2 linked regions of the Methylosinus trichosporium OB3b genome follow. The protein of the gene in region 1 interacts with the protein of each later gene in a pairwise test. Links are inferred from orthologs where the notes say so. Each region holds a gene or a part of one and is shown in the gene's direction. Other genes may lie near its edges.

Region 1 (14,451 bases):
CGGACAGACGGCGGCCGAGATCGCGGCGCAGCCCCGAGCGGGCGGAGAAGATCACATCCGGATCGACGTCGCGGCCGATCTCGCGGGCGATATCGATATCGGAGGGCAGCGACAGCGCCTGCGCGACGAGGCTCGGATCGCGCTCCGGCGCCTCGACCAGCCGGCCGAGCGCATCGAAGAAGGGGCCGTCGGCCTCGGCCGCCGGGCCGCCTCGCGCCGCCTCTATGCGCGCGAAGATCGAGCGCAGGGCGAGGCTCTGCGCCGCCTGCCAGCGATTGAACGGGTCGCTGTCGTGCGCGAGCAGCCGCTGCAGATCCTCGGCCGCTTGCGGCGGCGCGAGCCGCACCGGCGCGGAAAAGCCGCGCAGCAGCGAGACCACCGGATGCGAGCCGACATTCTCGAAGGCGACGACGCGCTTTTGCGTCGTGAGCTCGATCAGCCCGCGCTCGCATTCCTGCGCGCCGGCCTCGCGCGAGACGAGCGGAATCTCGTCGCCATTCTCGCCGATGAGGCCGAGCGCCAGCGGAATGACGAAAGGCTTCTTCTCGCTCTGCCCGGGCGTCGCCGGCGTCGATTGCTCGAAGCTGAGCGTCAGCCGCTTCGCCGCGGCGTCATAGTCGCTTTCGACGGTGACGAGCGGCGTGCCGGCCTGCTCGTACCAGAGCGAGAACTGTGAGAGGTCGCGCCCCGAAGCCTCGGCGAAGCAGGAGAGGAAATCCTCGATCGTCGCCGCCGTTCCGTCGAAACGGTCGAAATAGAGCGTCATGCCTTTGGCGAAATCATCGGCGCCGATCAGCGTCTTCAGCATGCGGATGATCTCGGCGCCCTTCTCATAGACGGTCGCCGTGTAGAAGTTGTTGATCTCGTGATAGATATTGGGCCGCACCGAATGGGCGAGCGGCCCCGCGTCCTCCGGGAACTGCTGCAGGCGCAGGCCGCGCACGTCGGAAATGCGCTTGACCGCGCGCGAGCGCTGGTCGGCCGAGAACTCCTGGTCGCGGAAGACGGTGAGGCCCTCCTTCAGGCACAGCTGGAACCAGTCGCGGCAGGTGATGCGATTGCCGGTCCAATTGTGGAAATATTCATGCGCGATCACCGATTCGACGCCGGCGTAGTCGCCGTCGGTCGCGGTCTCGGGCGAGGCCAGCACATATTTGTCGTTGAAGATGTTGAGGCCCTTGTTCTCCATCGCCCCCATGTTGAAATCGGAGACGGCGACGATGTTGAACACATCGAGATCATATTCGCGGCCGAAGACCTCCTCGTCCCAGCGCATGGAGCGAATGAGAGAATCCATGGCGTAGGACGCGTATTTCTCCTTGCCGTGCTCGACATAGATCGCAAGATCGACCATGCGGCCCGAGCGCGTGGCGAAGCGCTCGGAAATATGGCTAAGATCGCCGCCGACGAGCGCGAAGAGATAGCTCGGCTTGGGGAAGGGATCGCGCCAGAGCGCGAAATGCCGGCCGCCCTCGAGCGCGCCCGCGTCGATGCGGTTGCCATTGCCGAGCAGAACCGGCGCCTCGGCGACATCGGCCTCGATGCGCGTCGTGAAGACGCTGAGCACATCGGGACGGTCGAGGAAATAGGTGATGCGGCGAAAGCCCTCGGCCTCGCATTGCGTGCAATAGGCCGAGCCCGAGCGATAGAGCCCGGAGAGCTGGGTGTTGGCGGCGGGGTCGACCTCGGTCTCGATCTCCAGCACGAAGGGCGCGTCGGGCGTCGCGTGCAGCGTCAGCGCGTCCGGCGTCGCCTCGGCCGCGACGCTGGCGCCGTCGAGCAGCAGGCGGCGCAGGACCAGCCCGTCGCCGTCGAGCGTCAGCTCGGCGCCGGGGCGTCCTTTCGGATTGCGGCGAATCGCCAGCCGCGAGACGACTCGCGTCTTGCTGCGATGCAGCGAAATATCGAGATCGACCGAGTCGATGAGGAAATCCGGCGGCCGATAATCGGCGAGACGAATGCCCTGGGGCGGTGGATTGCGCATGGGACCTCGAAGTTCATCAACCCCTACACCCGGGGCGCCGTCCCGCGCAACGATGGTGGCGCGGCTCCGACTTGATTTTGCGGGTCGGCGCCCTGATATCGGGGACGTTTCACGCCAATGGAAGAGATCATGAGCGAAGATAAGAAGACCGAGACCACGCCGCCCGGAGAGGTCCCGCCGCTGGCGGGCGAGGCCGAGGCGCCGGCGGAGACGGCGGCCGAGGCCGGGTCCGAGCTGGAGGCGCTGAGGGCGGAAGCGGCCGGCCTGAAGGACAAGCTGCTGCGCACGCTCGCCGATATGGAGAATATGCGACGGCGGACCGAGAAGGAGGTCGCCGACGCCAAGGTCTATGGCGTCGCCAATTTCGCGCGCGAAATGCTGACCTTCGCCGATAATCTGCGCCGCGCGGTCGAGAGCGTGCCGGTCGGCGCGCGGGAGACTCTGGACCAGAGCGTCGTCACGCTGATCGAGGGCATGGAGCTCACCGAGCGTGACTTCCTGTCCCGGCTCGGCCGTTTCGGCGTCAAGCGCATCGAGGCCAAGGGCCAGCGCTTCGACCCCAATCAGCACGAGGCGCTGTTCGAAATCCCCGACGAGAGCGTGCCCAATGGCACGGTCGCGCAAGTGGTCGAGCCCGGCTATCTGATCGGCGAGCGCGTGCTCCGCCCGGCCAAGGTCGGCGTCGCTCGCGGCGGACCCAAGGGGTGATCGCCGACGCTCCCCCCGTCATTGCGAGCCGAAGGCGAAGCAATCCAGAGCCGTGGGGCGGCCCCTGGATCGCTTCGTCGCTGCGCTCCTCGCGATGACGGCGAGCCTCACAGCCACCCGTTGCGGCGGAACCGCCAATAGAGAAACGCGCATGTCCCCGTGATCGCGCCCAGGATGTAAAAATAGCCGAAGCGCCATTTCAGCTCCGGCATATGCTCGAAATTCATCCCATAAATGCCGGCGATCGCCGTCGGCACGGCGAGAATGGCCGCCCAGGCCGCGAGCCGCCGGGCGATCTCGGTCTGCTGCATCTGGCCGTTCATCAGGCTCGCCTCGAAGGCGAAGGCCAGCACCTCGCGCAAGGTGTCGATCGATTCGCGCACGCGGCGAATATGGTCGGTCACGTCGCGGAAATGCGGCTGCATGGCCGGATCGATCGCCATGACTTGCGTATGCTCGAGCCGCTGGCAGACGTCGACGAGCGGCGCGACGGCGTTGCCGAGCCGCAGCAGATCGCGGCGCAGCGTGTAGAGCCGATCGATTTGGGCGCGCCCCGGCGTGTGCTCCAGAATGGCGTCCTCGATCGCCTCGACCTCGGAGTTGATCGTCGCGAGCACGGGGAAATAATCGTCGACGATGAAATCGAGAATGGCGTAGACGATATAGTCCTCGCCCTCGGAGAGGCCGTGCGGCGCCGCCTCACAGCGCTCGCGCACCTGCGCGTAGGAGCGCGAGGCGCCGTGGCGGATCGACAGCACATAGCCCTTGCCGACGAAGAGATGCGTCTCGCCGAAGGCGATGCGGCCATTCTCCATCTGCGCCGTGCGCGCGACGATGAACAGCCCGTCTCCATATTGCTCGAGCTTGGGATATTGATGCGCCTTGCCGGCGTCCTCGATGGCGAGCGGATGCAGCCCGAACTGGCGCTGCACGCGCGCGAGCAGCGCCAGCGAAGGCTCGTGCAGCCCGATCCACACCACATTCCCCGGCTGCGCCGCGAAGGCGCCGGCGGCGTCGATGTCGATATCCTGCAATCGCTTGCCGCTGGCGTAGACGGCGGCGGCCACCACGCCGGGCTCGTGAGCGGGGTGATGCGATGGATCATTCATGGCGTTCGTCCAGCATGAGGCATGCGCAGACGAGAGGCCGAACACATGAATGAAAGGTTAAGGCGGAAACGCGCCGATCTCCCGCCCCGCGCTTGGAGAGTTACGGTGAAAGGCCCGGCAGGTCTCGCGGCGTCGCGGTTTCGCCAAGCCCGCGCAAGCGGCGCGCAGGGCGGGAGAAGGAGGGAACGTCGAGATTGCGCCTCACATCAGCGCACGAAAATCCTCGACCGTGAGCGGAGCGACGACATTGAGATCGTCGTCGAGAATTTCATACAGCGTGTCCTTGCCGCCATAGATCGTGAAGAACACGATCACATCCTTGTCGCCGCCGCCTTCGCGATGCGGATCGGGTGAGGGCGGGCTCACCTTGTAGCTGCCGACCGGCCGCATCTCCTTGATCTCCCCATTCGGGTGATAGAGCCGGTGCTCGCCCTGAATCACGAAGGTCTTGTTCAGCGTCTTGTGGCGATGCAGCAGGATCTTCTCATTGCCGGCGAATTTATACAGCACATGGATCAATCCATTGCTCTCGTCGATATCGAGCACCGACAGCCACAGATGCTCGGCGCCGGCGAGGCGCTTCCATTCGATGTTGCGGTCGTCGAAGGCGAAGCTCGGCATGGGTCCGCGTCCTCCTGATGGTTCTGGACGCGCAGAGTCTGGCCGAGAGCGCATGGCGCCGTCCAAGGACGTGCGCCTGCGCGTCGCCATGAGATTTACCCGCGAGCCGATTTGCCCGCCGAGCGCGGCCATTCCACGCCTTACGAAAGTTTCATCCGGCCGCCACTGCCGCGTAAGCCGGGCGGCCCCATTTTCCTCGGCAACGGCGGACGATCCGCCCCGCGCGCCCCCGACGGTCGCGCGCCAGATCGATGGAGACGGTTTGATGACCTCGCCTCTGCTTTTTCGTCGAGCTTTCGCCATGGGCCGAACCGCGCGCTGGCGCCGGCCCGAGCATCGCCCTTTCCGCATGGCCCTCTTCTCCGGCGTCGCCGCTCTTGCGCTCGGCGCCACGCTAGCGACGCCGCTCGCGGGCTTCGCCATGGCCGAGGCGCCGCCGGTCGAGAGCCAGACCGCTCCCGCCGGGCTCGGGCCCAAATCCTTCGCCGATCTGGTCGAGCGCGTGAAGCCGGCCGTGGTGGCGATCAAGACCAAGGCGATCGAGGTCGGCGGCGGCCCGGAGGAGGGCGTTCCGGGAATGCCGCCCGAGCTCTCGCCGGATGATCCGCTCTACCGCTTCTTCCGTCATTTCGGCCCGCCGCAGGGGCGCCGCCAGAAGCATGTCACCCAGGCGCAGGGCTCCGGCTTCGTCATCACCAGCGACGGCTATGTGGTGACCAACAACCACGTCGTCGAGCATGCGACTCAAGTGGAGGTGAGCTTCGACGACGGCCGCACGCTGCCGGCCAAGATCGTCGGGACCGACAAGCGCACCGATCTCGCGCTGCTGAAGATCAGCGACGGCAACAAGCTGGCGCATGTCGACTGGGCGAGCACGAGCCCGCGCATCGGCGACTGGGTGATCGCAGTCGGCAATCCGTTCGGCCTCGGCGGCACGGTGACCGCCGGCATCGTCTCGGCGCGCGGACGCGACATCGGCGCCGGTCCTTACGACGACTTCCTGCAGATCGACGCTCCGGTGAACCGCGGCAATTCCGGCGGTCCCTCCTTCGACGAGCGCGGCCAGGTGATCGGCGTCAACACGGCGATCTACTCGCCCTCGGGGGGATCGATCGGCATCGGCTTCGCCATTCCGGCCGAGGTCGCCAAGGATGTGATCGCGGCGCTGAAGGACAAGGGTCAGGTGGCGCGCGGCTGGATCGGCGTGCAGATTCAGCCGGTCACCCAGGAGATCGCCGAGAGCCTCGGCCTCAAATCCACGAAAGGCGCGCTGGTTGCGCAGCCGCAGCGCGGCGGCCCGGCCGATGCGGCGGGGCTGAAGTCCGGCGATGTGATCACCGCGGTCGATGGGCAGAAGATCGACAATCCGCGCGAGCTCGCCCGACGCATCGCCACGCTCGGGCCGGGCAAGACCGCCGACATCACTTATCTGCGCGGCGGCTCCGAGAAGACCGCGCGGCTGAAGCTCGGCAAGCTGCCGTCCGAGAAGGAGGCCGCGACCGAGACCGAGGACGACGGCGTGGAGCAGGGCTCCGCTCTCGCGGCCTATGGCATAGAGGTGGCGCCGGCCTCCGAGCTGCGCGGCCGCGGCGGCGGGGAGGGTCTGATCGTCGTCGGCATCGACCCCAATGGCTCGGCGGCGCAGAAGGGCCTGCAGCAGGGCGATGTGATCCTCGAGGCCAATGGTCGATCGATGAAGCGGCCCGGCGATCTCTCCGACGCCATCGACGCGGTGAAGAAGGAGGGGCGCAAATCCGTGCTGCTGCGCGTGAAATCGCAGGGTGGGACGCGCTTCGTGGCGCTCTCCGTCAGTCCGGCGTCTTAACGACTTCTTGCGTAGGGCCGCCATAGCCCCCACCCCCCGCGCGAAGCGGACCCGCGCAAGCAAGGGCGCCGGGAGATTCCGTCTCCTCTCGGCGTCTCTCCGGCAGACCGGCGCGCCCCCGCCGGTCTGCCGTTTTTGCTGAAGGTGCGCTATATGAAGGAAATGCGCATATTGATCGTCGAGGACGATTCGGAAGCCGGCGCCTATCTCGTCAAGGCGTTCCGCGAGCAGGGCCATGTCGCCGACCATGAGGTCGACGGCCTCGCCGGCTATGCGGCTGCCTCCGATGGTCGCTACGACGTGATCGTCGTCGACCGCATGCTGCCGCGGCTCGACGGCCTCTCGCTGATCTCGGGCCTGCGCGAGCAGAAGATCGAGACGCCGGCGCTGATCCTCTCGGCGCTCGGCCAGGTGGACGACCGCGTGAAGGGCCTGCGCGCCGGCGGCGACGATTATGTCGCCAAGCCCTACGCCTTCTCCGAGCTGCTCGCCCGCGTCGAGGCGCTGGCGCGCCGGCGCGGCGGCGCGAAGCAGGAGGAGACCGTCTATCGCGTCGGCGATCTCGAGCTCGATCGCCTCGCCCATAAGGTCACCTCCGCAGGACAGGAGATCGTGCTGCAGCCGCGCGAGTTCCGCCTGCTCGAATATCTGATGAAACATGCGGGGCAGGTGGTGACGCGCACCATGCTGCTCGAGAATGTCTGGGATTATCATTTCGACCCCCAGACCAATGTGATCGACGTCCACATCTCCAGGCTGCGCGCCAAGATCGACAAGAGCCGCGAGACGCCGCTCCTGCACACGATCCGCGGCGCGGGATATATGATCCGTGAAGGCGCTCGCTAGACTCTTCCGAACGACGGCCTTTCGGCTGTCGCTCGCCTATCTCGTGCTGTTCGCCTTCGGCGCGGCGCTGGTGCTGACGCGCGTGAAAATCCATGTCGAGGATCTGTTCGACGAGCAGACCGCGCAAACGATCGACGCGGATATTCGCGGCCTCGCCGAGCAATATGCGGAAGGCGGCATCCGCCAGTTGGTCGATGTGGTCGAGCGGCGCGTGCGCTCGCCCGGCGCCTCGCTCTATCTGGTGACGACCTTCGCCGGCGAGCACGTCGTCGGCAATATCGCCGCCATGCCGCGCGATCTGCCCGCGGGCTCCGAGCTCGTCGAGTCGGTGTATCAGCGCCGCGGCGAGACGACGCCGCATCATCGCGCGCTCATGCGGCTGTTCGTGCTGCCGGACGGATTCCGCCTGCTCGTCGGCTATGATCTGCACGATCGCAAGATGTTGCACGCGATTCTCGGCAAGGCGCTCGTCACCTCCTTGTTCTGGCTTGTCGCCATCGGCACGCTCGGCGGCATTTTCGTCGCGCGGCGCATCTTGGCGCGGCTCGACAAGATGTCCGCCTCGGCGCAGCGCATCATGGGCGGCGATTTGAAGCAACGCCTGCCGCTGATGGGCGCCGACGACGAGCTCGACCGCCTCGCCGGCAATCTCAACGCCATGCTGGAGCGTATCGACGAATTGATGACCGGCCTGCGCGAGGTCTCCGACAATATCGCGCACGACCTGAAGACGCCGCTGACCAGGCTGCGCAACCGCGCCGACGAGGCGCTGCGCGCCCATCTGACCGAGGACCAATATCGCGAGGCGCTCGCCGGGCTCATAGAGGAGTCGGACGGCTTGATCCGCATCTTCGACGCGCTGCTGATGATCGCGCGCGCCGAGGCCGGCTATTGCAGCGACTTCTGCAGCGAGTTCGACGCGAGCCGGGTGACGGCCGACATCGTCGAGATGTACGAGCCGGTCGCCGAGGAGCGCGGCGCGCATTTGGCGCTGCACGCGGAGCCCGGATTGACGCTGCTCGGCAATCGCGAGCTGCTCGGCCAGGCGCTGGTCAATCTCGTCGACAATGCGCTGAAATATGGCGCGCCGTCGCCGGGCGCGGTGATCGCCGTGGAGGCGCGGCGCGTCGGCGATCGCGTCGAGATCGCCGTGGCCGATCGCGGGCCGGGCATCGCCGAGAAGGATCGCGATCGAGTGACCAGCCGTTTCGTGCGGCTCGAGAATTCGCGTTCGCGGCCCGGCTCCGGCCTCGGCCTGTCGCTTGCGGCCGCCGTCGCGCGCCTACATGGCGGCGCCCTGCGTATCGACGACAATCGGCCAGGGCTGCGCGTCGCTCTCGATCTGCCGGCGCGATCGGCGCCGATGCGCCAAGGCGGCGCGGCTTCTGTTCCTCAGACCAATCTCGGCGCTGGTCTCGCGGCGCGCGAAGCGGCGAGATAATCGCGTCAGCGACGGACGCGGGCGCGCAGAATGGCGCGCAGCGCACGCCCATGCGGCAGAGCGCGCGCTCGCAGATCGTCGACGCGCTCGAAATCATCTTCACAGACAGCGCTCTGCGCGCCCTTGAACAGCAGCAGGCTGGTCGGCGTGACGATAATGTCGCCCGGCCGCAATGTCGGATCGTCGAGACGCAAAGTCTGCGCGCTCGACGCGTTTCGCCGCGCCTCCACCGCGTCGCGAAAGGCGGCGGCGGCCCGCGCCGCGAAGGCGTCATGATCCTGGCGCGCAGCATCGACGCGGCGCAACCATTCGTCGCGTTCGTCCTGCCGATGCTGCGCGAATGCGCCGCTTGTCGCGCCGGCGAGCATGACCACAGCGAGCATCGACGGGGCATGCCGACGAATAAACATTGAACACTTCATCACCGGCTTTCGCGTATCGCTTGCGGGCTACGTGTATTCCCCAGTTTGTCAATCGTCGCCGCGCTCAGAATAATGCCTATAGCGCGGGTTTCGCCGCGAGCGCTACGACATGGTGCGCTGCCGGCGCGCATGTTCTTCCGTGTTGTCGAATAATTGGGGCATGTTGCGATGATCATCTCGACACGAAGCCATGCGCGCGCAAATCGCGCGGCCGCGCCGCCGTCGCGCCCTCCCCCGCCGCGCGCCGCGGCTCGACATGTGACGCCGCCACGCCAGCGGCGCGAGCTGATCGCCGGCGCGCATCGCGCCTCGTCATTCTGCTGAAGAGATCAAAAGCTCCATGGCTCACATATCGCAGCAAGCGAGCGCGCTCGCCGATGTCGCCGCCGCTCGCCCGACATTCGCTCCCGCGCCCGGAACGACCAATGAGCACGCCACCGTCCACATCATCGACGACGACGACGCCGTCAGGGACTCGCTGGCGCTGCTGCTGTCCACCGAAGGTCTGCGCGTCGAGGCGCATGAGAGCGCCAGCGTCTTTCTCACCCATGTCCAGCCCGGCTCGCCCGGTTGCGTCGTCACCGACGCGCGCATGCCGGAGATGACCGGCATCGAGCTGCTCGAGGAGATGAAGACTCGGCAATTGTCGCTGCCGGTCGTCGTCATCACCGCTTACGCCGACGTCGATCTGGCGGTGCAGGCGATGAAGCAGGGCGCATTCGACTTTCTCGAGAAGCCCTTCGACAATGAGGCGCTGATCGCCTGCGTGCGGCTCGCGCTCGCCTTCGAGCGCGAGGAGCAGTTCCGCGCCGCCGAGACACAGACCATCCAGGCGCGCATGCAGACGCTGACGGCGCGCGAGAGCGAGGTGCTGGCGCGCCTGCTCGACGGCATGCCGAACAAGAGCATCGGCCGCGAGCTCGGCATCAGCGTGCGCACGGTCGAGGTGCATCGCGCCAATGTGATGTTGAAGATGAACGCCGGCAGCCTCTCCGAGCTGGTGCGCATGTCGCTCGCCGCCTCCGCGGCAGCCGCGGAGCAGCCGCGCGGCAAGGGCTGACGTCCATGTGTCGGCTCTGCCTGTAGCATGGCGGTCAAATTTGCGGCATAACTCCTCGGCGCGACGCTGCCGGCTCGGCCCGTGGGGGCCCTTCCGACCTCGTCGCTCGCACGGCCGCGGCCCGCTCTCCGTGGGAGCCGCGTCGCCGCGCTATGTCGAGGCGCCAGTGGACTCGAAGCTTTTTCTGCGGTTTGCGGCTTTGTCGGGGGTAGCGTTGCTGGCGGGCTGCTCTTTTCTTCCGGGCAGTGGGCCGTCGGGTGATTCGATAGTCGAGGCGACGGCTTCGGCCACGCCGGCCTTCGTCGGGGTCGAGATCGACGATTTTTCGCTCGAGGTGTTGGCGCGGCGGCGGGAACCGTCGCTGCGCGGGTCTTTCGGAGATTATCGCGCGTTGGCCTCGCAGCCGATCGGCGTCGGCGACGCGTTGCAGATCACGGTCTGGGAGGCGACGGCCGGCGGTCTGTTCTCCTCCGGCGGCGGCGACCACACGAGCCCCGGCTCGCGCTCGGCGACAATCCCCGAGCAGACGGTCGCGCGGGACGGCTCGGTCACCGTGCCCTACGCCGGGCGCATCCAGGTCGCCGGCCGCAGCCAGCAAGAGGTCGAGGCGCTCATCGTCGAGCGGCTGCGCGGCAAGGCGATCGAGCCGCAGGCGCTGGTGACGGTGACGCACAATGTGTCGAACATGGTGACGGTGACCGGCGAGGTGTCGCAGGGCGCGCGCGTGCCGCTGACGCTGCGCGGCGACCGGGTGATGGATGTGATCGCCTCGGCCGGCGGGTTCAAGACGCCTGTGCATGAGACCTTCGTCAGCCTGACGCGTGGCGACCGCACCGCACGCGTGCCGCTCGGCGCTCTCTTGGCGACCCCGCGCGAAGATATTTATGTACGACCTGGCGACATGGTGACGGTGGAGCACACGCCGCAGACCTTCACCGTGGCGGGGGCGTTGGGGTCGAACTCGGTGCTGGAGTTCGGCGCGCGCAGCCTGACGCTGGAGGAGGCGATCGGCAAGGCCGGCGGGATCGAGGATCAGCAGGCCGATCCGTCGGGCCTTTTCGTGCTGCGCTACGAGCCGAGCGGGATCGTGTCGCAATATCCGGCGACGCCGCCCGAGCTGGCGGCGCGGGCGCAAGTTCCTGTGGTCTATCATCTGGACATGCGGGACCCGAAGGCGCTGTTCGCGGCGCGCCGCTTCGCGATGCGTGACAAGGACATTCTGTTCGTTTCGAACGCCGGTCTGACGGAGGCGGGCAAGGTGCTGAAATTGGTGTCGATGCTGACGCAGCCGGCGGTCCAGGGGATTCGCACGGAGTCGCGGATCAAATAAGGCCGAAAACCGCCGCAGGGGCGCCGATAATCGGTTGACGGGGCGGAGCGTCGCAGGCAAGCTGAAGCTGGCCGAATGCTGCGGCGCCACAGACGGACATGCGATTCGAGGGACTCGCAGGACCGAGGCGCGACGGCGTTCGGATCGGCTGCGGTGTGTAGAAGTTCGGGTTCGGTTCATCCGAGTTCGGCGCCGTATGAGGCGCATGGAACGCCTGGCGTCGGAAATGGGGCGAAGCCGCGTCGCGAGGCGCCGAGCGCTTCACAATTGTCGAGGGGGCTTCTTGGCGGATCGATTGAACACGAGCGTGCTGGCGACTTGCGAGCGACGGCTCTTGGGCGCAATCGTTCAGCGCCTTCCGACCTGGGTGCTGCCGGACCAGCTGACGGCGGTCGGGCTGCTGGGAGCGGCGGCGACGGGGGCGGGGTTTCTGCTGTGCCATTGGTCGGCGTGGTTCCTGGCGCTGGTGGTGGCGGGGCTGGCGACGAACTGGTTCGGCGATTCGCTGGACGGGTCGCTGGCGCGGCACCGGTCGATCGAGCGGCCTCGCTACGGCTTCCTTCTGGATCATTCGAGCGATCTGATCGCGATGAGCCTGATCGTGGTGGGGCTCGGGGCGTCGCCTTTTTTCACCATGCCGTCGGCGCTGTTCGTGCTGTCGCTCTATCTGCTGATGAGCTCCTACACCTATCTCCGCGTGGCGACGGAGGGGGTGCATCGCCTGTCCTACGGCGGAATGGGAGCGACGGAGTTCCGGATTCTGGTGGCGGTGTGGGCGCTGATCGCGCATTGGGCCGGCCCCGGCCTGATCGAGGCGCGGATCCTGCGGTTCGCCTGGATCGACGTGTCGGTGGGCGGCCTGTCGGCCGTCGCCTTCACTTTGTTCGTGCTGATGGTTCGCCGCGATCTCGCGAAGATGGAGGCGGAGGAGGACGTCGGCGCGAGCGCGACGGTCCATCGCCTGCCGGCGCCGCGCCGGCGCGAAACGGCCGAGCCCCAGACCCTGCCGCCGCCGCCCGCCGCCGAGCCGGCCCCGCAGCTCCAGGGCGCGTCGCTGCGATAGGCAAAAAAACTCCCCTGCTCGCAATGGGAAGGCGCGGCGAGCGGCATATTTGGTCCGGATGATCCCATCCGGAGACCATCCCATGGCAGCTCATAGAGAAGCTCACACCGGCAATCGTGACGTTCGCGCCCGTCAGAAGGCCGCGCTCGACACGCCCACCGCCCTCTCCGCCGACGCGACGCGCGACGTGTCCGGCGCGCTCAACGCCGTGCTGGCCGATATTTTCGCGCTCTATCTCAAGACCAAGAATTTCCACTGGCACATGTCCGGGCCGCATTTCCGCGACTATCATCTGCTGCTCGACGAGCAGGGACAGCAGATTTTCGCCATGACCGACGACGTCGCCGAGCGCGTGCGCAAGGTCGGCGGCGCGACGCTGCGCTCGATCGGCCACATCGCCAGATTGCAGCGCATTCCGGACAATGACGCGGATTATGTCGATCCGCAGGACATGCTCGCCGAATTGCGCGACGATAATGGCGCTCTGGCGCTGCGCATGCGCGAAGCCCATTCGATCTGCGACGAGCAGGGCGACATAGCGAGCGCCTCGCTGTTGGAGACCTGGATCGACGAGACTGAGCGGCGCATCTGGTTCCTGTTCGAGGCCGGCCGCCGCGGCAACGCCTGATCGAAAGCTCTACGGCTGAGCCGGCGTCCCGCCGGCCTCGCGCGCCCGCGCGCGCTTCTCCCGCGCCGGAGCGAAGACCTCGAGCAATTGCCGCTTGATCGTCGCCTGGCGCGAGGCGGAGAGGATCTTTCCGCCCGTGAGATCGGTGACATAGAAAGAATCGACAGCCCGCTCGCCGAAGGTGACGATATGGGCCGAGCCGATGTTGAGGTTGAGGTTGGAGATGGCGTTGGTCAGATCGAACAGCAGGCCGACGCGGTCGAGGCCCGACACCTCGATGACGGTCGCGACATTGGAGAAGCTGTTGTCGATGACGATGTCGGGCGCGATGTCGAAGGCGAGGGAGCGGTCCTTGGCGCTGCGCGCGGCCACGGCCTCGGAGATGGCGATCTCGCCGCGCAGCGCCTTCTCGATGTAATCGGCGACGCGGCGCGCGCGGCGCGTCTCGTCCTCGTCGAGCGGGAAGGCGCGCGAGAAGAAGATGGTGTCGAGCGCGAGCCCGTCGGCCGTGGTGAAGATATGGGCGTCGACGATATTGGCGCCGCTCGCGGCGCAGGCGCCGGCGATGATCGACAGCAGCCGTCGATGGTCCTGCGCGACGACGGTCAGCTCCACCGCGCCGCTCTTGGTGTCGAGATCGACTGTGGTGGCGAGCGGCGCCTGCGCATTGTTCAGCTCGCGCAACAGGCGCGCATGGCGGACCTTGCGCGGCAGATCGGCCTTCAGCCAATAGGCCGAATAATGCCGCTGCGCATAAGCGTCGAACTCGGCGGCGCCCCACTCGCCGAGCGCGGCGCGCAGCTCCTCCTTGGCGAAAGCGACGCGGCTCTTGCGATCGGCCGCCGAATGGCCGCCGCCGAGCACCACCTCGGTCTCCCAATAGAGAACATTGAGCAGCTGCGCCTTCCAGGCGTCGAGCACGCCGGGCCCGACCGCATAGATGTCGCACATGGTGAGGACGAGCAGCATCTTGAGCCGCTCCATCGTCTGCACCGATGCGGCGAAATTCTCGATCGTGCGCCGGTCGGAGAGATCGCGGCTCTGCGCGATGCTGGACATCAGCAGATGATGCTGCACCAGCCAGGCGACCGTGTCGGTCTCGGCCGGGGTGAAGCCGAGGCGCGGACACAGCGAATGAGCGATGCGCGCGCCGGCGTGCGAATGATCTTCCTTGCGGCCCTTGGCGATATCGTGCAGCAGCAGGCCGAGATAGAGCGCCTTGCGATTGGCGATGGTCGGGAGAATATCGGCGGCGAGCGCCGCTTGCGCGGGGCCGCGGCCGGACTCCAGCGCGGCCAGCGCGCCGACCGCGCGCAAGAGATGCTCGTCGACCGTATAGTGATGATACATGTTGAACTGCATCATCGCGACGATGCGGCCGAATTCGGGAATGAAGCGGCCGAGCACGCCGGTC
Region 2 (14,601 bases), 99 kb from region 1 along the record:
GAGGCGCTCATGCGCTCGCGCTACACGGCCTATGCGCTCGGCGACATCGATTATCTGCACGACACGCTGGCGCCCGAGCATCGCGCCGGCTTTCATCGCGAGGCGGCGACCGGCTGGTCGAAAAATTCGCAATGGCTCGGCCTGGATGTCGAGGCGACGGCGGACGGCCAGCCGGGCGATGCGACCGGCCATGTCGACTTCACCGCCCATTATATCGCCGAAGGGCTGCGTCAGACGCATCGCGAGCGCGCCCTGTTCCGCTTCGAGGCGGCCGATCAGCGTTGGTATTTCGTCGAAGGCGAGGCCCGCAAGAGCGCGCCCGTCATCCGCGAGGCGCGGCCGGGCCGCAATGATCCTTGTTCTTGCGGGTCGGGCAAGAAATACAAGAAGTGCTGCGGCGCCGCCGCCTGAACGACCGGCCGTTCAGCCCCCCTGCGCCGCGCCGGCGCCCTCGACCCCGCCGTCTCCGCCCTATCTAAGCCGCACGCGAGCGAGAGCCTTCCCGCCGCGTCCATGCTGTGAAGGAGAAGACGAATGGGTCTCTTCAATTTCTGGAACCACGCCAAGAGCGGCGAGCCGATCGCCAAGGACGCGCCGGCTCCCAAGGGCGCGACCGAGAACGCCGCGGCGCCGCCCGAAGAATTGAAGAAGGAGATCGAGAAGCAGGGGCTCGACGCCTCCAAGATCGAGATCAATGTCGAAGGCGACAAGGTCAAGCTCGGCGGCAAGGCGGCCTCGACCAGCGAGGCGGAGAAGATCGTGCTCGCCGTAGGCAACACCAAGGGCGTCTCCCAGGTCGAGAGCAATATCGCTGTCGGCAAGACCGAGACCGAGTCGCTCTTCTACAAGGTGCGCCAGGGAGACACCTTGTGGAAGATCGCCGAGTCGCAATATGGCGCCGGCAAGGGCGGCAAATATGAGGAGATCTTCGCCGCCAACAAGCCGCTGCTGTCGGACCCGGACAAGATCTACCCCGGCCAGGTGCTGCGCATTCCCAAGACCGGGCAGGGCGCCGAAGCGCGTCGCTGACCGCCCCATCCGACGGCCGGAGCCCGAGCGCCCCGGCCGAATTCTTATCGGACCCGGGACGGCGCGACGCCGCTCTCGCCCGGCGCCTCAACTTTCTTTCCCAGCATAATCAGAAACTTGTTCTTCGCCGCGACGAAGTTCACGCCTCTCGCCTTGACAAGGCGGGGGCGCGTTCCTATGTCACCGCCTGCCTGCTGGCACTCGCCGCGGGTGAGTGCTAATGGGCATTTTACGCAATCTTCGCCCGCGCGTCGCGGCGACGCGCCGGCTCCAGATGAAGGAAGACGACATGGCGTTCCGTCCCCTCCACGACCGGGTCGTGGTCAAGCGCCTCGAGGGCGAGGACAAGACCAAAGGCGGCATCATCATTCCGGACACCGCCAAGGAAAAGCCCGCCGAGGGCAAGGTCATCGCCGTCGGCCCGGGCTCGCGCGACGAGAGCGGCAAGCTCGTCGCCCTCGATGTGAAGGAAGGCGACCGCGTGCTGTTCGGCAAATGGTCCGGCACCGAGGTCAAGATCGACGGGGAAGATCTCCTCATCATGAAGGAAAGCGACATTCTGGGCGTGATCGTCTGACGCCTCGCGCTTTCCCCGACATTCTCTTATTCCAACGGAGCTGAACGACAATGGCAGCCAAGGACATCCGTTTCTCCTCCGACGCGCGCGATCGTATCCTGCGCGGCGTCGAGATCCTCGCCAATGCGGTGAAGGTCACTCTCGGCCCCAAGGGCCGCAACGTCGTCATCGAGAAGAGCTTCGGCGCGCCGCGCATTACCAAGGACGGCGTCACCGTCGCCAAGGAGATCGAGCTCGCCGACAAGTTCGAGAATCTCGGCGCGCAGCTCGTTCGTGAGGTCGCCTCCAAGCAGAACGACACCGCCGGCGACGGCACCACGACGGCCACCGTGCTCGCCGCCGCCATCGCTCGCGAAGGTGCCAAGGCGGTCGCGGCCGGCCTCAACCCGCAGGATTTGAAGCGCGGCATCGACCTCGCGGTCGAGGCGGTGGTCGCCGACCTCAAGAAGAACTCCAAGAAGGTCACCTCCAACGACGAGATCGCCCAGGTCGGCACCATCTCGGCGAACGGCGACAGCTACATCGGCCAGGAGATCGCCAAGGCGGTGCAGAAGGTCGGCAATGAGGGCGTGATCACGGTGGAGGAGGCCAAGAGCCTCGACTCCGAGACCGTCATCGTCGAGGGCCTGCAGTTCGACCGCGGCTATCTCTCGCCTTACTTCATCACCAACGCCGAGCGTCTCATCGCCGAGCTCGAGGATCCCTATATCCTCATCCACGAGAAGAAGCTGTCGACGCTGCAGCCGCTGCTGCCGATCCTCGAGGCCGTTGTGCAGACCGGCAAGCCGCTGCTCATCATCGCCGAGGACGTCGAAGGCGAGGCGCTCGCCACTCTCGTCGTCAACAAGCTGCGCGGCGGTCTGAAGATCGCGGCCGTGAAGGCTCCGGGCTTCGGCGATCGCCGCAAGGCCATGCTCGAGGACATCGCCATCCTGACGGGCGGCCAGGTCGTCTCCGAGGATCTCGGCATCAAGCTCGAGAACGTCACTCTCCCGCTGCTCGGCCGCGCCAAGCGCATCCGCATCGACAAGGAGAACACGACGGTCATCGACGGCGCCGGCGAGAAGAAGGACATCGAGGCCCGCGTCCAGCAGATCAAGGCGCAGATCGAGGAGACCACCTCGGACTACGACCGTGAGAAGATGCAGGAGCGTCTCGCCAAGCTCGCGGGCGGCGTCGCGGTGATCCGCGTCGGCGGCGCGACCGAGGTCGAGGTGAAGGAGAAGAAGGACCGCGTCGACGACGCGCTCAACGCCACCCGCGCCGCGGTGCAGGAAGGCATCTCCCCCGGCGGCGGCGTCGCGCTGCTGCGCGCCATCGCCGCTCTCGCCGACATCAAGGTCGCCAATTCCGATCAGCAGACCGGCGTTTCGATCGTCCGCAAGGCGATCCAGGCTCCGGCGCGTCAGATCGTGGACAACGCCGGCGGCGACGGCGCGGTCGTGGTCGGCAAGCTGCTCGAGTCCACGGACTACAATCACGGCTATGACGCCCAGACCGGCGAATATGGCGATCTGCTGAAGTTCGGCATCATCGACCCGACCAAGGTCGTGCGCACGGCGCTGCAGGACGCGTCCTCGATCGCCGGCCTCATCGTCACCACCGAGGCGACGATCACCGAGCAGCCGAAGAAGGAGACCATGCCGGCGATGCCTCCGGGCGGCGGCATGGGCGGCATGGATTTCTGATCTCGCTTCCCCCGAGAAAAAACGAAGGCCCCGGAGCGATCCGGGGCCTTTTCTTCGTGATGTGCGCTGCGGCACAGCAGAGCATCGCCGGCTCGGGCGAAACATCGGCCTCGGAACCCCATGCCGCGCCGTCTTCCTCGAGAGACGGCGCTCTCCTGTCTTCTTTCGCGGCAAGCTTGCCCCGCCGCGAGGAAGCAAGGCGGCCCGGAGCGCGTATCGGCTCCGGGCCGCCCCATCTTACTCCGATCTCACCGCGCGAGGGCGGTGCGGAAGGCGTCGAACAGGCCCGGCTCGTCACCCTCGAAGAAGATGCCGCGCTCGCCGCGATTATGACCGAACTCGTATTTTCCTGAGAAGACGAAGGTCCGCTGCGGGAACGGGTGGAACAGGAAGTATTTATAGTTGTTGATGTTGTCGACGCCGAAGGCGAAGGAGATGTGCTGGTTCCATTTATACGAGATCTTGGTGTCGAGCACGAAGAAGCGGTCGAAGCTCTGATAGACGCCATGGGCGACGTCATTGTTGTCGAGCGTCGTCCACATGCGGCCCTGGAAGCGCGCCGCCGCGGTGAGCGCCCAATGCTCGTCCGGCCGATAGGTGGCGGCGAGCGTCCAGCGCCAGTCGGGCACGTTCGGCACATTCTTGCCGACGACCGAGGTGTTCCAGGGATAGGCCGTGGATGGGACCCAGCTGCTGTCGGCCAGAACCCGCGCGTCGAGATAAGTGAGGCTGCCCGAGAGCTCCAATCCCTTCAGCAGCACATTGTCCTTGCGCGCGGCGAGCTCGACGCCGCGATTGCGAATCTTGTCGACATTGCTGTTGGTCGTGGAGAGGACGTTGGTGCCGGCGAGATAGGAGCTCTGCGAAATGATCGCGTCGCGAACCTCCTCGTTGAAGAAGGAGACGCGCACATTGCCGTCCTCGCCGATCTTACGTTCCACCGCGATCTCGCTCGAAAGCGCGACCTCGGGCCGCAGATTGGGATTGGGGTTCACGTTCTGGCCTGTCGACGAGACCGTCGACAAATTATAGAGCTCCTTCGCGGTCGGGAAGCGATTGGCGAGGCCGATCGAGCCGGTGAGCGTCCAGTCCTCATCCGGCGTCCATTGCAGCGATCCCTTGGGGGAGAAGCGCGTGTGATAGAGATTGGGCTGATAGATCGGCTGCACGGAGTTCGGATTCGTGGCCGCGATCGCCGTCGCTGTCGAATTGACCGCGCTCGTCGGCAGCGACTGATTGTAGCCGTCCGTGGCTTCCCAATGCTCCCAGCGCCCGCCGACCGTGAATTTGACGTCGGGCCGGACTTTCCACGAGTCCTGGAACCAGAGCGCCTGTGTCCGCGTCGTTCCATTGCCCACCGAAAGGACGACGCCGGGATAGGCGGTGGCGGCCCCGGCGGTCCAATTGGACGTCAGATAGGTCGGATTGTTGAGGTGGAATTGATCGCCGTGCAATCCGAAGCTGACGTCATGACCGGAAAGGAATCCCTCCGGCCTCAAGATGCCCTTGAGATCGAGAAGCGTCCAATAGGTCCCGTCATAGCGCGCGTCCTTGCCGGCCTGCGTATAGCCGCCCGTCGCGAGCGCCGACCAGGGGCTGCGCTGATCGGATTGCAGATAGGTGAAATGTGAGGCCGAGATCTCGAAGTCGAACGGGCCGCCCGTGTTGGACTTCACCGCCAGCGCGTTGGTGAGCATCTTCTCCTGGATGCGGTAATACCCCGACCCGAAACTCTGCAAGGTCGAGCCGGAGAGGGCGGGCGTGGCCGAGAAGTTCTGGGTTCCAGGCGCGAGATAGTTGTCGGGGATCGAGGTTCCGTCATTCGACCAGAAGCCCAGCGTGTAGGTCGCGCGAATGGCCTGTGAGAAATCATAGGCGAGCTTCAACTTCGCGTTGATCTGATCGTTCTCGAGATTGCCGGTGCTGCCGACCACCACATTGGGCGCGCCGAATTTGTTCGTCGCCCAATAGGCGCCGGGATACATCACGCCGGCGCCCGTGGTCGCGTAAGTGAGCGGCTGCGTCGTGCCGTGCTGGTAGTTCGCGGAAACGAACCAGGAGAAATCGCCGACCTTGTCGCCGACCGAGGCGCTCGTGACCTCCGTATTGAACAGCTTGTTCGTTCCATAGAGCGAGAAATCCTGCAAGGACACGCTCTGCTTGGCGGTCACTTCCAGCTTGTCGGGCATGCGCGTCGTGATCTGCAGCACGCCGCCGAGCGAATTGCCCGGATATTGCGCCGAGAACGGGCCGTAGAGCATGTCGACTCGCTCGATCTCCTCCGGGGCGACGAGGCCCCAGCGCGGCGCGCCGATCGTATTGTCGTTGCCGATCAGCGCGGTCAGCAGCAGATCGTCCGCGTAGACGAGGCTGCGCGCGCTCGACGAGACGCCCCAGGTGCGCGTCTGAAGCACGGCTTGCGTATCGCCGTTGTTGCGTTTGCGCACGAACAGGCTCGGCAGATATTTGACCACGTCCTCGGTGTCGATGACATTGATCTTGTCCTCGATATCCTTGCGCGTGACGCTCGCCACCGTATTGGGCAGCTTGAATTTTTCGACCTGCGCGGACGTGCCGTCGGGGCGTGTCGGCGACCAGGTCGAGACCGGCGCCGGACGGGGCGAGCCCTCGGTCTGCGCGGCGCCGATATCGATGGTCGGCAGCGATTCTTGGGCGAAAGCGGGCGCGATGACGGACGCGCAGACGAGGAGCGCGCCGGCGGAGACGCCGCGCAGCAGATGATGACGATGCATGAACGATGTCCTTCCCTGGCGCCTGTGAAGGCGCATGCCGGAACACCGGCGCCGGCGGCGCCGAGTGCGAGATGATCGTGGCTCAGGAGAGGGACGGCGGGGCGCGCGCCGAGGCGTTGCGGTCGACGAAAAAGCGGACCAGCCCCTCGGCATAGACGAAGGAAAGACGAGCGCCGGAGGCGACGGCGAGCGGATCGACGGCGAGTATCCGCGCATGGAGCGGAGCGTCCCCCGAGCCGAAGAGGCAGAGGACGCAGGCGCCATGTCGATGGCCCGTCTCTCTCTGCGGCGCCTGCTCGGAGGCGTCGACGACGGTCGGGACGCGCGCCTCGCTATGCGTGAAGCCGCACAGCCGCGCGCCGCCGCTCTGCGGCGACGCGAATGCGCCGGCCGCGACCTGCGTCAGCAGGGCGAGGACGAAAAGGAGCCGGACGAAAGTGAGGAGCGCCATTGCCGAGGGGTACGCTGTTAACCGTGTCGAGACGAGCGGCGGCCATTAGAGCGTAGCGGAGAACAATTCCAAGACCCTGCAGATTGTCAGAAATTAAAAAATCCGTTAAGAGACATTTATGTCACAGGGCGGAGGCCTCAGAGCAGAAATGCGCGCGTTCCTCGCGATCGTCTCGGTTTGCGCGCTGCTATTCAGTGTCTTCGTCGCCGCTGCGCCGCATGCGTCGGCGCGCGCGGGCCTGCAGGGCGCTGCGCAGGGCGCCTCCGTTTTCTGTCATGATCGTGCGCCGAACGCCGCCTCCGTCGAGCGCGGGCCGGCCGAGAAGAACGGCGCCAAGAAGCAGAACTCCTGTCCATGCTGCCTCGCCGCCCATGCGGCCCCGGCGGTGCTGCCGGAGCGCGTGGCTCTTCTGTTGCGGCTCGAGCCGCCGGCGCCGATGCCCGCCGTCTTTGGCGTTCCTCCCATTTCGCTTCCGCATTTCGCGCTGCGCCAAGCCGTCAATTGCGCGCGCGCGCCGCCAGCGTTCGCGCCGCTCGCTTGAACGGACGCTTCGCGCGCCGCGCGGATGCGACGCCTATTCGGCCGCGCGCCGCCGGGACGGCGCTCGCGATTCGACGACGCTGCAAAGCCAAAGAAAACCAATCTAAAGATCGCCGGCGTCGCCGCGCGGTCGGGGAACCCCGAGCACGAGTGCGTCTCATGGAATATTCTTCGATTTCACCCGTAACCATGTTCATGAACGCCGGGCCTGTCGGCAAGGTGGTCATGGGAATGCTCATTCTCGCTTCCGTATGGACCTGGGTCCTCATCGTCGAGGGCGTCGTCTCGGTCGTGCGCATCGGCCGGGCGGCGCGCTCGGCGCGCGCCGGCGGCGCGGCGGGCCTGCTCGGGCCGGTCGAGGCGGCGGGCGAGCACGCCGGCTCCTTCGATCTCCCCGGCGAGTCGATCGGCGAGAAGCGCGAGCGCGTCGCCGAGATCATGAGCCGCGCGGGCCGCGAGCTGCTGACCAGCGCGGAAGGCGGCCTGCCCAATCTCGCGGTGATCTCGTCGGTCGCGCCATTCGTCGGCCTGTTCGGCACGGTGTGGGGCATCATGACCAGCTTCGCCGGCATCGCCCAGTCGCAGGACACGAGCCTCGCGGTGGTCGCGCCCGGCATCGCCGAGGCGCTCGCCGCCACCGCCTATGGCCTCGCGGCCGCCATTCCGGCCTCCGTCGGCTATAACCGCATCGGCGCGGCCTTCGCCCGCGCCGGCCAGCAGGTCGCGCATTACGTCGAGGACAAGGCGCTCGCCATCACCAGCGGCCATGCGGTCGTGACGCGCAAGCGGGAGGCGGCGTGATGGCTGGCCTTCCCACCCGCTTCAAGAATGGCGACAGCCTCTATCAGCCGCTCGCCGACATCAATGTGACGCCGCTCGTCGACGTCATGCTGGTGCTGCTCATCATCTTCATGGTGACGGCGCCTCTGCTCGCCAAGGGCATGAAGGTCAATCTGCCGCAATCCAAAGCCGCGCAGCCGCTCAATCCCAAGGAGCCGATCGTCATTGTCGTCTCCAAGGAGGGCAAGGTCGCGCTCGGCGCCGACGAGGTCGCTCCCGAGGCGCTGGTCGATATGGTGCGCGCCGCCATGGGCGACGATCTGAGCCGGGTCGTGCATCTGCGCGGCGACAAGGAAGCCAATTACGGCGAGGTGATCGCGGTGATGGATCGGCTGGCGATGAACGGCATCACCCATCTCGCCATTCTGACCGATTCGCGCAGCAAGACCGGCCAAGCGGCGGCCGGCGTCGCGCCTGCCGTCGGGGCGGCGCCCGCCGCCGCGCCGGCTCCCGCCGCGGTCCCGGCTCCGGCGGGAGGAGCGGCGAAATGACCGATGTCGCTTATTCTCCCGTCGAGGGTGGAGTGGGCGGCGACAGCGCCCCACCGCCCGTCAAGCCGCCGTGGCTGCGCGCGGCGAGCCTCTCGGGCGTCGTCCTGGCGCATGCGGGCGTCGCCTTTCTGCTGCTGAAGCTCGCCGTGCCGGCGATCACCAGCCTCGAATCGATCAGCATGGAGCTGGTGCCTCAGGGCGATTTCGTGGAATCGCAGGAGGTGACCGCGGCGGAGGAGGAGCCGCCGCCGCCCGAGGAGATCGAGCAGCCCGATCTCGCCATTCCGCCGCCGCAGGTGATGGCGCCCGACGCGCCGGTGCTACCGCAGCAGAAGGAAGTCGTCGAGCAGAAGAAAAAGAAGATCGTCGAACGCAAGCGCGAGATCGATCACGACAAGAAGCGTGAGGCGTCGGCGCGCCGGACAATCGGCGCTCCAGAGGGCCAGTCGCAGTCCAACGGCATGTCGCAGGCCGCCTATAAGGCGCTGCTGGCGGCGGCGATCCGCCGTCACGTGCCCGGCACGACCGCCCTCGGCGAAGGCACGGCCCATTGCTCGTTCCATGTGACCGCCGGCGGCGGCATCAGCGGAATTGCGGCCTCGGGCTCGTCTCCGGCGCATGCGGCGCTCGCGCGACAGATTCTCGGGTCTGTCCATGCTCCGCCGCCGCCGGGCGGGGGATTCCACGCCAGTCAGAGCTTTCACTTTCACTAAAAATGCAAATGCGGAGAAACGTCTAGATGAAGAAGCTCGCACTGATGACGGCCGCCCTCTTGATCGGCGGCCCCGCCTTCGCGGTCGAAGGCGACGCTGCGGCCCCCGAGGCCGCCCCGGCCATGGCCGATCATGGCGCGGCGGAAAAGCCGGCCAAGAAGAAGCCGACGACCCACGCCGCCTTGGGCGAGGAAAAGGGCAAGACGAAGGATAAGACTGAGAAGAAGGTGAGCGAGCAGAAGCCCGCTCTCTCCAAAAACGCCTATGTCAAGCTGCTCGCCGCTGAGCTCAAGCGTCATACGCCGACGAGCGCCGATGCGCAGACCGGCTCGATCCATGTGGCCTTCACGGTCGGCGCCTCTGGCCGCGTCGTCTCCCATAAGGTGCAGTCCTCGTCCAATCCGGCGTTGGAGCCGGTGGTCGGCCGCATTCTCGCGGCGGTCCACACGCCGACGCCGCCCGGCGGCGCCTTCACCGCGGTTCAGGAATTCAACTTTCATTGATCGCGCAGCGCGGCTCGCGGCGTTTGCCCGGGCCGCGCCGGATCGAATCCGGACGCATGATGAAACGTCACACCTTCGCCCTTCTGTGCGGGCTCACGTTGATCTGCGGCGACGTCGCCGCGATGGAAGACAAGGCCGGCGATCCCAAGCCGACCGCGGCGCCGGTGTCCTCCGGCCTGTCGCAGAGCAAGTTTCTCGGCCTGCTCTATAGCGAGATCGCCAAGCGCACGCCGATGAACAACACGCCGGGCCCCGGCTCGGCGACCGCCAATTTCCACATCGACGCGGCAGGCCGCGTCGACAAGGTGACGATCGCGCGCTCGAGCAGCGCCAAGCATGCGGAGCTGGTGCGCAAGATCCTCACCGGCCTGCAAGGCCCGCCGCCGCCGGCCGGATCGTTCGAGGGCTCGCAGACGTTCAATTTTCATTGAGTCTTCAAGGATATTGCACAAATGAAACTAATTGCGCTGACATTTGTTGGGTTTTTGTCGAGTGGTCTGCCAAATGCTTCCCTCGCCGCGGCAGTGCAGGAAGCCGGGCGTGCGGGCGATCGAGCGACTCGACAGCCACAGACCTGGCAAACGACGGACGAAGGACGCCAATGGATACGAGCCGTCTCCACGCGGCTCCAGAATCACACACCGGCAGCTTTATTGTTCAATCGCGGCGCAGTTACAGTGCTCTTCCGTGTCGATCGCGAGGGCAAGATTTTCGACGTGCGGGTGACGCCGGAATCGCCCAAGGAGGCGGCGGCGTTGCTTCTTTGGATTTTCGATGTGGTGCATCTGCCGCCTCCGCCCCCGGCGGCGATGCGTCAAGGCTGCTGCGCCCTCAGCCAAACGTTTAATTTAGGCAGACCACTGACGCCATAATCCGTACCACTCAGGTACTTTTCGTCGTGGGCTCGCGCGGCGGGCCTGTACGACTGCTCGCCGACGTTCAAATTGCACCGAGTGCGAGCTTTCACTTCATCCGACCCATCTATGCTAGGCCCCTTCTCCCGCAGGCAAGAGCAGGGGCGCGTCGTGAGGTCTATTGCGCCGGCTCGACCAGCTCGCTATGCGGCGCCGGCTCGTAGTTCAGCACCGGCCGCAGCCAGCGTTCGATCTCGGCGGTCTCGACGCCCTTGCGGGCGGCGTAATCCTCCACCTGATCGCGCTCGACTTTGGCGACGCCGAAATAATGCGCCTGCGGATGCGCGAAATAGAGACCGCTGACCGATGACGCCGGCGTCATCGCATAGCTCTCCGTCAGCGCGACGCCGGTGCGCTTCTCCGCCTCGAGCAGGCGGAAGATCGTCGCCTTCTCGGTGTGGTCGGGCTGCGCCGGATAGCCCGGCGCCGGACGAATGCCGCGATAAGTCTCGCCGATCAATTGCTCCGGCGTGAAGGTCTCATCGGCCGCATAGCCCCAGAACTCGCGGCGCACGCGCGCATGCATGCGCTCGGCGAAAGCTTCCGCCAGACGATCGGCGAGCGCCTTCACCATGATCGCCCCATAATCGTCGTTGGCGCGGGCGAAGCGCTCGGAAATCTTCGCCTCCTGCGCGCCGGCGGTGACGACGAAGGCGCCGATATAATCCGCGCCCGCGCCCTCGGGCGCGACGAAATCGGCGAGCGCCACATTGGGCTTGCCGTCCCGGCGCAGGAGCTGCTGACGTAGCGTATGCAGCGTCGCCAGCCGCTCGACGCGGCCTTCGCCGGTAAAGAGCGCAATGTCGTCGCCGACGGCGTTGGCGGGCCAGAAGCCGATCACAGCCTTCGGATTGAACCAGCGCTCCTCGACGATGCGCGCCAGCATCGTCTGCGCATCTTCGAACAATTGCTGCGCCGCCGCGCCGCGCTCGGAGTCCTCGAGCAGGGCGGGATAACGGCCCTTGAACTCCCATGTCTGGAAGAAGGGCGTCCAATCGATATAGGGGACGAGCTCTGCGACATCATAGGAGGCGAAGACGCGCGCGCCGAGAAAGCTCGGCTTCGGCGGCTCATAGGCGCTCCAATCGATCGCAAACGCATTGGCGCGCGCAGCGGCGAGAGACACCCGCTGCTTCTCGGCCTGGGCGCGCGCATGCGCTTCCGCGACCTTCTCATATTCCTCACGCGTCTTGGCGACATAATCGGCGCGCGAGGATTGCGACATCAGCGCCTGCGCGACGCCGACCGCGCGCGAGGCGTCGGTCACATAGACCGCCTGGCCCTTGCTGTAATTGGGGCTGATCTTCACCGCCGTATGCACGCGGCTCGTCGTCGCGCCGCCGATGAGCAGCGGCGCCGAAAAACCTTCGCGCTCCAGCTCCGAGGCGACGAAGCACATTTCGTCGAGCGACGGCGTGATGAGGCCGGAGAGGCCGATGATGTCGACCTTCTCGGCCTTCGCCGTCTCCAGAATCTTCGCGGTCGGGACCATCACGCCGAGATCGATGATCTCGAAGTTGTTGCAGCCGAGCACGACGCCGACGATGTTCTTGCCGATGTCGTGAACGTCGCCCTTCACCGTCGCCAGCAGGATTTTTCCGGCGGAGGAGCGCGTCTCCTTGTTCTCCTCCATGTAAGGCAGGAGACGCGCCACCGCCTGCTTCATCACGCGCGCGGATTTCACCACTTGCGGCAGGAACATCTTGCCCTGGCCGAAGAGATCGCCGACGACATTCATGCCGGCCATCAGCGGGCCTTCGATCACATCGAGCGGCCGCGCGCTCGCGAGGCGCGCCTCCTCGACATCCTGATCGACATAATCGGCGACGCCATTGACGAGCGCATATTCCAAGCGCTTCTCGACGCTGGCCTCGCGCCAAGCGGCGTCCTTCTCCGCAGACTTGGCGCCGGCGCCCTTGAAGCGCTCGGCCATATCGACGAGGCGCTCGGTCGCATCCGGGCGCCGATTGCGCACGACGTCCTCGCAGGCTTCGCGCAGCTCGGGATCGATCTTTTCATAGACGGCGAGCTGGCCGGCGTTGACGATGCCCATATCCATGCCCGCCGCAATGGCGTGATAGAGGAACACCGAATGCATCGCCTCGCGCACCGGCTCGTTGCCGCGGAAGGAGAAAGAGAGATTGGAGACGCCGCCCGACACATGCGCATGGGGCAGGGTGGTCTTGATCGCGCGCGCCGCGTCGATGAAGTCGACGCCGTAATTGCAATGCTCCTCGATGCCGGTCGCGACGGCGAAGATGTTGGGATCGAAGATGATGTCCTGCGGCGGAAAGCCCACTTCCTCGACGAGAATCTTATAGGCGCGGCCGGAGATCTCCACCTTGCGGGCGAAAGTGTCGGCCTGTCCCGCCTCGTCGAAGGCCATGACGACGACGGCGGCGCCATAGCGCTTCACCTTGGTCGCCGCCTCGATGAACTTCTCCTCGCCTTCCTTCAGCGAGATGGAATTGACGACGCCCTTGCCCTGCAGGCATTGCAGGCCCGCTTCGATCACCTCGAACTTCGATGAATCGACCATCACCGGTACGCGCGCGATGTCTGGCTCGGCGGCGAGAAGATTGAGGAACTCGACCATGGCCTTCTTCGAATCGAGCAGGCCCTCGTCCATATTGATGTCGATCACCTGCGCGCCATTGGCCACCTGATCGCGCGCGACATCGAGCGCGGCGGCGTAATCGCCATTGGTGATCAGCTTGCGGAACTTGGCCGAGCCGGTGACATTGGTGCGCTCGCCGACATTGACGAAGGGAATGTCCTTGGTGAGCGTGAAAGGCTCGAGGCCGGAAAGGCGCAGCAGCGGCTCGATCTCGGGAATGGCGCGCGGCGCGACGCCCTTCACGGCGCCGGCGATGGCGGCGATATGCGGCGGCGTGGTGCCGCAGCAGCCGCCGACCACATTGACGAGGCCGGACTTCGCAAATTCGCCGACGAGCTCGGCCATATATTCGGGACTCTCGTCATAGAGGCCGAATTCATTGGGCAGGCCGGCGTTGGGGAAGGCGCAGATGCGCGTGTCGGCGATGCGCGACACCTCGGCGATATGCTGGCGCATCTCGCGCGCGCCGAGCGCGCAATTGAAGCCGATCGAGAACGGCTTCGCGTGCTGAATAGAGTTCCAGAAGGCGGCGGCCGTCTGGCCGGAGAGCGTGCGGCCGGAGAGATCGGTGATGGTGCCCGAGATCATCACCGGAAAGCGCGTGCCGACCTTTTCGAACGCGTCCTCGACGGCATAGATCGCGGCCTTGGCGTTCAGCGTGTCGAAGATCGTCTCGATCAGCAGAATATCGGCGCCGCCCTCGATTAGGCCGAGCGCCTCCTCGTGATAAGCGGCGCGCAGATCCTCGAATGTGACGGCGCGAAAGCCGGGATTGGACACGTCGGGCGAGATCGAGGCGGTGCGATTGGTCGGGCCCATGGAGCCGGCGACGAAGCGCGGAACGCCGGTCTCGCGCGCCACCGCGTCGGCGGCCTTGCGCGCGAGACGCGCGCCTTCGAGATTGAGCTCGTAGACGATATGCTCGAGACCATAGTCTGCCTGCGCGATCGCGGTGCAGGAGAAGGTGTTGGTCTCGATGATGTCGGCGCCGGCCTCGAGATAGGCGCGATGGATCGCCTCGATCGCGTCCGGCTGCGTCAGCGTCAGCAGATCATTATTGCCGCGCAGATCCTTCGGATGGTCCTTGAATCGCTCGCCGCGGAAATCGGCCTCCGTGAATTTGTGGCGCTGGATCATCGTGCCCATGGCGCCGTCGAGGACGAGAATGCGCTCGCTCGCGGCCTGCTCCAGCGCGGCGAGAATCTTCGGTCCGTGGTTCTTGTCGAAGCTCATGCTGCGGCTTTCTCGGTAACGGGACGCACGCCCAGAAGATGACAGATCGCGAAGACGAGGTCGGCGCGATTATTGGTGTAGAAGTGAAATTCGCGCACGCCATTCTCGGCGAGGCCGAGCACCTGCTCGGCGGCGACGGCGGCGGCGATGAGACGGCGGGTGACGGGATCGTCGTCCAATCCCTCGAAGCGATCGGCGAGCCAGCCGGGCACGCTCGCGCCGGCCTTGCGCGCGAAATTGGCGGTCTGCTTG

What was found.
Region 2: the proteins of grpE (region 1) and groL interact in binary tests that used the Escherichia coli proteins (3 or more experiments, as listed by UniProt). The link is inferred for Methylosinus trichosporium OB3b from one-to-one orthologs.

The regions. Positions count from the first base shown.
Region 1 is NZ_CP023737.1:4,113,998-4,128,448, reverse strand. The notes cover bases 1,125-3,902. They hold grpE (nucleotide exchange factor GrpE), read left to right. Parts: upstream 1,125-2,113; coding sequence 2,114-2,692; downstream 2,693-3,902. Other genes in these bases: CQW49_RS19505 (magnesium and cobalt transport protein CorA), read right to left, coding at 2,800-3,801; pepN (aminopeptidase N), read right to left, coding at 1,125-1,984. Also shown: more of pepN, read right to left, coding at 1-1,124; CQW49_RS19500 (hypothetical protein), read right to left, coding at 4,003-4,422; CQW49_RS19495 (Do family serine endopeptidase), read left to right, coding at 4,724-6,247; CQW49_RS19490 (response regulator transcription factor), read left to right, coding at 6,410-7,093; CQW49_RS19485 (sensor histidine kinase), read left to right, coding at 7,077-8,534; CQW49_RS19480 (hypothetical protein), read right to left, coding at 8,540-8,944; response regulator FixJ, read left to right, coding at 9,297-10,016; CQW49_RS19470 (polysaccharide biosynthesis/export family protein), read left to right, coding at 10,183-11,346; CQW49_RS19465 (CDP-alcohol phosphatidyltransferase family protein), read left to right, coding at 11,681-12,409; CQW49_RS19460 (Dps family protein), read left to right, coding at 12,492-13,037; CQW49_RS19455 ([protein-PII] uridylyltransferase), read right to left, coding at 13,047-14,451. UniProt on the Escherichia coli protein: Participates actively in the response to hyperosmotic and heat shock by preventing the aggregation of stress-denatured proteins, in association with DnaK and GrpE. It is the nucleotide exchange factor for DnaK and may function as a thermosensor.
Region 2 is NZ_CP023737.1:4,024,425-4,039,025, forward strand. What follows is about bases 1,048-3,975. They hold groL (chaperonin GroEL), read left to right. Parts: upstream 1,048-1,656; coding sequence 1,657-3,294; downstream 3,295-3,975. Other genes in these bases: groES (co-chaperone GroES), read left to right, coding at 1,319-1,606; CQW49_RS19070 (TonB-dependent receptor), read right to left, coding at 3,543-3,975. Outside these bases: CQW49_RS19050 (YchJ family protein), read left to right, coding at 1-411; peptidoglycan-binding protein LysM, read left to right, coding at 535-1,029; more of CQW49_RS19070, read right to left, coding at 3,976-6,047; CQW49_RS19075 (DUF2946 family protein), read right to left, coding at 6,130-6,498; CQW49_RS19080 (DUF2946 family protein), read left to right, coding at 6,647-7,039; CQW49_RS19085 (MotA/TolQ/ExbB proton channel family protein), read left to right, coding at 7,198-7,839; CQW49_RS19090 (ExbD/TolR family protein), read left to right, coding at 7,839-8,369; CQW49_RS19095 (hypothetical protein), read left to right, coding at 8,366-9,082; CQW49_RS19100 (hypothetical protein), read left to right, coding at 9,109-9,585; CQW49_RS19105 (energy transducer TonB family protein), read left to right, coding at 9,642-10,016; CQW49_RS24780 (hypothetical protein), read left to right, coding at 10,038-10,457; metH (methionine synthase), read right to left, coding at 10,618-14,349; metF (methylenetetrahydrofolate reductase [NAD(P)H]), read right to left, coding at 14,346-14,601.